One region of the Arthrobacter sp. GQ119 genome, then DNA from elsewhere that is predicted to be linked to it. Evidence: predicted binding sites of a transcription regulator. Region 1 holds the regulator's gene; the other holds the start of a gene.
The links. The regulator LexA, encoded in region 1, represses DNA repair genes until DNA is damaged. The targets are predictions, from matches to a motif close to TCGAACANNTGTTCGA.

Region 1 (4,417 bases):
GGGCGGCGGCCATGTATCCAAGGCGGGCGCCGGCCAGGGCAAACGCCTTGCTCATGGTCCGGGACACAATGAGCCGCTCCCGCCCCGGCAGCAGGGTAAGCGCGCTGGGAGTGCCGTCGTGGGCGAACTCGTGGTACGCCTCGTCGACGATGACGATGGTCCGGCTGGATTCGCCGGCCTCATAGACGGCTTCCACCACGTCCAGCCCCAGACCGGTGCCGGTGGGGTTGTTTGGTGAGCATAGGAACACGACGTTTGGCCGCAGCTCCCGGACCTGGCCGGCCGCGGACTCGGCGCTCAGGCCATAGTCCTCCGCGCGCTGTCCGACGATGTATTCGGTATCTGTTCCGCTGGCCAGCAACGGGTACATGGAGTACGTGGGCGGAAAGCCCAGCGCCGTTCGGCCCGGGCCGCCGAATGCCTGGAGTATCTGCTGGAGGACTTCGTTGGAGCCGTTGGCCGCCCAGATGTTGTCGGCGGAGAGGCCGTGGCCCAGGTATTCCGCCAGGGCCTCCCGGAGTTCGGTGAACTCCCGGTCGGGATAGCGGTTGAGTCCGGCCGCGGCCTCTGTTACGGCCTCGGAAATGGCGGCCCTGACGTCAGCCGGCACTCCATGGGTGTTCTCATTGACGTTGAGCAGGATCGGCACCTCCAGCTGCGGCGCCCCGTAAGGCGTCAGCCCCCGCAAATTGGTGCGAAGAGGAAGTCGGTTCAGTCGCTCAAGCTGGTCAGTCACTTGGCCAGTTTAAGTGCCCCGGGCGGCGAGCGGGAAACTGTGACGGGTCAGCCGGGACCGGCCGTGACGGGTGGTGACCTATTTGGCCGGGACGAACAGCTGCTGTCCCGGCATGACCTTGCCGTTGTCCAGGTTGTTCAGCTGGACGATATCCGCGATGACGTCGCGCGGGTCCCTGTCCGGGTCCACGCTGCCGGCAATCGCCCACAGCGATTCCCCTGGCTGCACCGTCACGGAGACGGTCTCCGTCACCGACAGACCGCCGGCGGTGTCGGCAGCCTTGGCCGGTGAGTTGAACAGGCCGGCGAGTGACAGGAGCAGTGCCGCCAGCAGTACCAGCGGCAGCCCAATCAGGACGATCCGCCCGCGGCGGGTGAGCCGCAGGCGCGGCGGCTTGGCTGCCGGCCCGCCTGGCCGTCCGCCGGCATGCGGGCCGTGCAGGCCTTGGGTGGACTGCTGGCCCTGGGGGCTGCGCCGCTTCCCGGGACGGTAATGGTGACCTGCTGTTGTAGCTGACATGAACTGAGCCCTCCTGGACCATTCTGTGCTGCCCGTATGCCCGGTCCGCCGGACATACGCCGGGATCTTCGAATAACCGGACTGCTTCGCAGCTGAACTAGAACACATGTTCGAACTTTGCTTCTCCATTTTTAGCACCTATCAACGAACAAAGTCGAGACTCGCTAGAACAAATGTTTGAAAAAGCTTTATGGCTGGCCTACGTTTGAAATCAGAGAACAACCACTTCTGCAGTTGATCAGCAGGGTCTGACATTTCAGGCCGGAAGTTCCCGGCAACTGCAGCCACACAAGCCGGGAGGAACGAAAGGCGTTGGCGAACATGGCAGCACAAGCCTCCGACGGCAAAGCTACCCAGCGCAGCCAGCGGTCCCGGACAGCACCCAAGGGACTCACTGTCCGCCAGAAGAAAATCCTGGAAACCATCCAGCGCTCGGTCAACGACAACGGATACCCTCCCTCCATGCGCGAGATCGGGGACACGGTTGGCCTCGCCAGCCTGTCCAGCGTCACCCACCAGCTCTCACAGCTCGAGAAGCTCGGATACCTGCGGCGCGATCCCAAACGTCCCCGGGCCATGGAGGTCCTCATGCCCCTGACGCTCGATGCCGGAGTCCCTAAATCTGCAGGCGCCGAGAAGGAAGCCAGACTGCACAGCGTGGGCGGTGCCCCTGTTACGGAGTTGCCCAGCGCCACAGATACGGCCCTCGTTCCGTTGGTTGGCCGGATCGCAGCCGGCGGCCCCATCCTCGCCGACCAGATGGTGGAGGACCTCATGCCGCTGCCCCGCCAGCTCGTTGGACACGGGGAACTGTTCATGCTGAGAGTGGCTGGGGACTCCATGGTGGACGCCGCGATCTGCGACGGTGACTGGGTAGTGGTGCGGCGGCAAAGCGACGCCGCCAACGGCGATATCGTGGCCGCGCTGCTGGACGACGAAGCAACCGTCAAGACCTTCCGGCAGCGGGACGGCCACACCTGGCTGCTTCCCCAGAACACCCAGTACGAGCCCATTCTGGGCGACCACGCCGTGGTCATGGGCAAGGTCGTGTCCGTCCTGCGTTCGCTGTAGGTCAAGACCCGCTATAGGCCACCGCCCGCTTTGGCTTCCGGCACGCCGAAAGTCAGTGAGTCCCCAGGGCTACTGCGCGCCGGCGAGCCTTTCCAGCGCCGCCACGGCGATCTTGCGGTCAGTTGTGGGCCAGAACGGCGGGAGCGCCGCGCGGAGAAACCCGCCGTAGCGCTCGGTCGAAAGGCGCGAATCCAGGACCGCCACCACGCCCTTGTCATCCGTGGACCGGATGAGTCGTCCGGCGCCCTGCGCCAGACGGATCGCGGCATGGGTGGCCGATACAGACATGAAGCCGTTGCCGCCTGCCTGGGCCACGGCCCGGGAGCGTGCCGTCATCAGGGGGTCGTCCGGCCGCGGGAACGGAATCCTGTCGATGACCACCAGCCGGCACGAACCGCCCGGAACATCAACACCCTGCCACAGGGACATGGTGCCGAACAGGCAGGTGTCGGGTTCGTCGGCGAACTGCTTTACCAGCGCGGTCATGGTTGAGTCACCCTGGCAGAGCACGCTGACGTCCAGTCGGGGGCGCAGCGCCTCGGCAGCGTCCTCGGCGGCCCGCCGGGACGAGAAGAGGCACAGCGCTCCCCCGCCGGAGGCACGGATCAGCGTTTCCAGTTCGTCGAGCGCTTCCGGCGAGGTCCCCCTGCCCGGCTTGGGCAGGTGCCCGGCCACGTACAGGATGCCCTGCTTCGGGTAGTCGAAGGGGGACCCGACGTCCACGCCCGTCCAGCTTGGGGCGCCTTCGCCCAGGAGACCGAGTCCGCCTGCGGCGGGTTCGAACGCCGAGCCGATTGCCAGCGTGGCGGAGGTCAGGACCACGGTGTGGCCTTCGAACAGGCCCTCCCGAAGGCGCCCGGCAACACTCAGGGGTGCGATGTTGATCAGCGCGGGCTGGGTGTCGTCGGGTGCCGAATAGCCCTGCTGCGGGTCAAAGGTGCTGTTCCGCGAAAACCACACCACCTCACGGTTTTCCCGCGCGGCGAGCAGCCGTTCACAGAGCTCCAGGATGACGAGGAGGCGGGACCGTGCGAGCTGCCGCCCGCCGTCGACCGCGTTGTTGCTGTCCCCCTTGGAATCTGACAGCGCCGCCCGGCACGCTTCGCGAAGCTGGTCCACGCAGTCGAGCTGCTCCGTGTTGAGTCCGTTCGGGAGCAGCCCGCTGGGAACGCCGGTGAGGACAAGTTCAAGGTTGGACGCGGCGTTGTTGAGGGCATCCACGGTAATGCCTGTGTGCTTGCGGGCGCCCGAGGCTGCGGCATGCACCATCGCGACAGACAACTGCCCGGAAACGGCGCCGGTGACACGGTCCTGGAGCTCGTGGGCCTCGTCCACCACCACAACGTCGTACTCCGGCAGCACGGCCAGGCCCTCGAAGGCGCTGACGGCGAGCATGGCATGGTTGGTCACCACGACATCGGCCTCGGCGGCTTCGTGCCGGGCCAGTTCACTGAAGCACTCCTCGGCGAGGGGACACTTCTGCGCGCCGAGGCACTCCATGGACGTGACAGAGACCTGCCTCCAGGCACGGTCGGTCACCCCCGGGAGGAGTTCGTCGCGGTCCCCCGTGGCGGTCTTTTCCGCCCATTCGCGGAGCCGGACCACCTCTTTGCCGAGCTGCGACGACGGCCCGCCCATCGCGGCGGCGAAATGCGGGACGCTGGTGTCCTCGCCCAGCGAAAAGAGCTGCCCTTCGGAGGGCTCCTCAGACGGGAACCCGCCTTCGAGCTTGTGCCGGCACACATAATTGGCGCGGCCTTTGACGAGGGCTACCTTCACCGGCCGGTCCAGCGCCGGGGTGATGTTCTTCAGCAACCGCGGAAGGTCCCGGCCCACGATCTGCGTTTGCAGCGCCAGGGTGGCGGTGGAGACGAGGGTGGGCTTGTCGCTCTCGAGCGAATGGGCGATCAGCGGGATCAGGTAGGCCAGCGACTTGCCGGTGCCCGTACCCGCCTGGACCAGCAGGTGGTCGCCGGTTTCAATCGCCCGCGCCACCTGCCGCGCCATCTCGTGCTGGCCAGTGCGGCTTTGTCCGCCCATGGCGGCCACGGCGCGGTCGAGGAGCCCAAGGACGAACTCCTCGCCGGCCGT
Region 2 (4,417 bases), on a different contig from region 1:
GGAACACCGTGACACCGTGGGTTTCCTGCAGCACGGGTTTGAGATCCGAATGGGGATAGACCTCCGGCGCAAATCCGTGCCGGTGCTCGAGGAACGGCCGCACCATGTCGGATTTCATGGGCCCGGGACGGAACAGGGAAATGTCGATGATGAGATCGTTGAATTCCCTTGGCGCCATCTTGCCGACCAGTTCGCGCTGGCCCGGCGATTCGATCTGGAAACATCCCAGGGTGTGGGTGCTCCGGATGAGCTCATAGGTGGGCTCATCATCCAGCGGCACCGCGTTGAGGTCGATGAAGCCGTCCTCCCTGATGTAGTCCGGGCCGTTGCCGTCCGGACCCGCGGGGTGGGCGCCCGCAGCCACCACATCGGCTTTGGCGGGATGGATCCGGATGATCTCCCGGACGGCGAACGCCATGGCGCTTTGCATCCGGACTCCCAGCACGTCCAGTTTGAGCATTCCCATCGGATCCATGTCGTGCTTGTCGAACTGGCTCATCGGCAGCCCCAGCCCGCTGGGCTGCACAGGAGTTCTGTCCAGCAGGGTCGCGTCGCCAAGGATGACTCCGCAGGGGTGCATTGAGATGTGGCGGGGAAGCCTGTCCAGGCGTTCGGTGAGGTCCACGAGCAGGTCCAGTTGCTGGTTGCCTGACGCATCCCGCTGCTCCACCCGGTCAGCAAATTCACGGAGCTCGGGTTTTTCTTCCAGGGCTTCCCTGAACCTGCGGGCGGAAAAGCGCCACAGCTGCTTGGCAATCTCTCCAATGTCGCCGTCGTCCATGCCCAAGGCCATCCCGGCGTCCCGCACTGCCCCCCGGGCACGGTAGCCGTTCTGCATACTCATGAGCGTGACGCGCTCGGCGCCAAAACGGTCAAAGATCTTCCGGTATACGTTGTGCCGCTCAGCGCTTTCGACGTCGATGTCGATATCCGGAAGGGTGGACCTGTCCCGCGACAGGAAGCGTTCGAAAATAAGGTCATGCTGCAGCGGGTTCACCTGGCTGATATCGAGCAGGTAGTTCACCAGGCTGGACGCTCCCGAGCCCCTGGCAGCGGCCCGCACGCCCATGTCCAGGATCATCCGCGATACCTCGGCCACCGTCAGAAAATAGGAGGCGAAGCCGAGGTTGGCGATGATCTTCAGTTCGTGCTCCAGCCTGCTGCGCATTTCAGCCTCGGCCTTCCCGGAAATACCCGGAAAGCGGCGTACCACACCGGCCTCGCACCTCAAGGCCAGTTCCGCCAGGGGGTCACCCTCGATGCCGATCACCGAAGCCTCAGGAACGACGGGCTGCTTCCAGCCCATGTCCGTGACGGGATCCATCCTGCAGCGGTCGGCGAGCGCCTCCGTTTGCGCGAGCAGGACCTGAAGATCCGCCGCCCCATACCCGGCGGCGTGAATAATTTCCTTGCCCAGCTGCAGCATCTGATCAGGGGACTTCAGCCAGCCCTGCCCATTGGGCTGCAGCAGTGGCGCGGCTGAGAGTTCGGGCAGGGACTTCAGGGTCCGGGCGGAGTCGAGGACATCGGCCGTGGCGGCACCGTCCTCGGCACAATAACGGACTGCATTGGTGAGGACCGCCGGAACACTGTACTCCTGGGCGAGCTTGAGCATGCGGACCGCATGGGCGGTGCTAAGGGGCTCTCCCGGGGCGCTGAGATGGGAGACGACCTCCGCGACGACGCTTCCGGCCGGCAGGGAATCCAGCCAGCTCTTGAAGAGCGTGCGGGGCCGGAGGTAACGGCGTCCGCCCATGGCCCTTCCGACGTCGGAATCCGGCCCGATCAGCACGCTGAGCACGGGCTTCAGGGTAAGCGGGTCAAGAATCCTTGAGGCCAGTTCCGCCCGGGTGACTGCAGCCGGCACCGCTCCCCCGGACTTGCCCGTGGTGCGGGCATGGGCATCGGAAATCAACCGGCAGAGCGCCTTGTAGCCGGCCCCGTTGTTGTGGCCGTGCGCAAGCACCACTACGCGGCCGGAAAGCTGGGTGCGAAGATCTCCCTCGTCGTCGAAAACGGCGAGGTCCACCCCGACCACCGGGTCCAGGCCGGCAGCCATGCAGGCTTTCAGATGCTTGACCGTTCCGTACAGGCCGTCCCTGTCCGTGCAGGCAAGGGCGGTTGCACCCTGGGCCGCCGCCGATTGGGCGAGTTCATCGGGCCAGGAAACGCCGTAGTGGGCGCTGAAGGCGGTGGAAACGTGCAGGTGGGTAAAGCTCATGCTGTCTTATGCCGGAGTGCGTCGTGGATCCGGAGCAGCCGCCAGCGTCCGCTGCCGGTATGCCGGACCAGATCGAGTGTCAGGTGTTCAGGGGCCGCAGGGGCCTCTTCGGACAACGAGGCTTCCAGGGGCGCTACCTGAACTCTCCAGATCTCGTGATCCACAAGTCCGGGCCCGCTGCCCAGTGGAGCCCGCTGTTCCTCGGCCCACCACTGGCGGCGTTCATACCAATGAACCGGCTCGGCGCAGACCGTGTACCTCCGCCCGCCCCACTGCAGTTCCACGGGCTGGCCTTCCGGTCCACAGGCAACGTCCACGGACTCGCTGAACATGCCCATAGGTGCCTCCGGAAACCAAGATGAAGGTGCTGCAGATGAAGGATGGTTCGAATATGTATTCGAATAAGTCCAGTCTACGCCTGGGCTCCGGCAAAACCTAGATGGGTGTGGACTGACAGCGGCTCAAGGGGCAGGATGGAGCCATGAGTTCCAATGACGCACTCCTGAAGCACGTAAGCATCGCCGCCAAAGACACCATCTTGGAGGCCAAATTTGATATTGACGGCAATATTCCAGGATCGGGCGCCTTTGTAGTGGGGCTCGTGGCAGCAACTCCGGACTATTCACATCAGCGAAGGCTCGGAATTGAGTTCATGAACGGCGAAGCCGTGTCGATGTACTCGTTCAGCCATGACGGCACCGAAGAAAACTTCGACGTCAAGAGCGTCGAGCATTCGGGCAGCACCATAACGGGTAACTTTCCCATGAGCACGGTGCTCGGACTGGAGAAAGGCCACCTCATGTCAGCCTTCAGCGAGGCCGACGGACGGGAATTCCAGTCCGGCGTACCGGTGGAAGAAGCCCTCTAGGCACCTAAGGAAGCAAAATACTCGGGGCCTGTTTCCCGCCGTCGCCCCGACGTCCCGCCGGCAGTTCCTGCTGCCCGGTCAGTTGTTCTCGTTATGGATCTTCATCTCGAGCTCGATGAACTTCGAAATCATGGCCCGGTAGGTGGTTTCCACGATGTCCGGGTCGATTTCCTTTTTCTCGGCAGCGGCGCGGACATGTTCAATCACACGTTCCACGCGCCCGGGAGCCCGGACCTCGGCGTCATCGCCCTTTAGCGTTCCCGCGATCCTGATCAGACGTTCGCGGCGTGCAATCAGCGTGACGATCTGGTCATCAACCTCGTCCACTGCGATCCGCACAGCGGCGAGCTGCTCCCTGTCAGCCTGGGCGCTTTTATCGTCTCCGTGATTTGTGGGCATGTCCATGACAGTATCGAACCATGCAGCCCCGAGTCGATTTTATTTCCCTGGGAGTGCGAAGCGTGGCCGCCTCCCGCAGCTTCTACGTTGAGGGCCTCGGCTGGCCCGTCCACAAGGAATTCCCCGAAGTGGTCTTCATTCAGGCCAACCATGGCCTCATGTTCTCCCTCTGGGACGCCAGGCAGATGCAGGCCGAAGCCGCGGTGGATGCCCCCGAGTCCGTCCCGTGCATCACGCTCAGCCACAACGTGCAAAGCGCTGCCGAAGTCGATGAAGTGATGGCCCAGGCGGAATCTGCCGGCGCAACGGTCGTGGCAAGCCCCAAGACCCAGCCCTGGGGAGGGTACACGGGCTACTTCGCCGATCCGGACGGTTTCAGGTGGGAGATCGCCTTCAACCCCACGTGGACAGTTGACGACGGCGGACGGGTCAGCCTGTGATGCGGCCCGCTAGAAGAGTGCTCCCACGGGCTCGATGAGTTCCGGCGAATTGTTCCTGACGTTGCCCACGGCCGGCCCTACCGAATCCACGCGCCAGCCTGCCGCCTCGTCCCTGACCCCGGAGCGGACGAGGTCCAGCAGCCCGGCTGGGTCGTCAACCTGGGGGTCGAGCCATGCTGCCATGGTGTCCCGGCTCATGGGCAGCGGAACACGGTCGTGAAGGGCGGTGAGCTCACCGAACACAGTGGATTCGGCACCCTCCGGTGGTGAATCCGCCGTCATGATTGACATGGAAAGCATCCAGCGGCCCGGGTCATCCTGCCGTTTGGAGGGGTCCTTCCACCACTCATAGAGGCCTGCGAAGGCCATTCCCGGCCCTTCCTTGGGATGCACGTAGTACGGCTGTTTGCGTCGCCCTTCGCCCTGCTTCCACTCGTAATAGCCGTCAGCCGGCACTGCGCAGCGCCGGGACTGTACGGCCTTGCGGAA

Region 2: the regulator LexA is predicted to act here: its motif matches at 2,607-2,622, upstream of AC6CH3_RS05375 (DUF6504 family protein).

The regions. Positions count from the first base shown of each region.
Region 1 covers NZ_JCAXEA010000001.1:18,245-22,661, forward strand. The annotation lists gene AC6CH3_RS00105 (histidinol-phosphate transaminase) at 1-736, opposite strand, end outside; gene AC6CH3_RS00110 (LysM peptidoglycan-binding domain-containing protein) at 815-1,255, opposite strand; gene lexA (transcriptional repressor LexA) at 1,577-2,326, shown strand; gene AC6CH3_RS00120 (ATP-dependent DNA helicase) at 2,396-4,417, opposite strand, start outside.
Region 2 covers NZ_JCAXEA010000004.1:118,211-122,627, forward strand. The annotation lists gene AC6CH3_RS05370 (DNA polymerase III subunit alpha) at 1-2,221, opposite strand, end outside; gene AC6CH3_RS05375 (DUF6504 family protein) at 2,218-2,559, opposite strand; gene AC6CH3_RS05380 (hypothetical protein) at 2,703-3,089, shown strand; gene AC6CH3_RS05385 (chorismate mutase) at 3,168-3,494, opposite strand; gene AC6CH3_RS05390 (VOC family protein) at 3,509-3,928, shown strand; gene AC6CH3_RS05395 (SOS response-associated peptidase) at 3,938-4,417, opposite strand, start outside.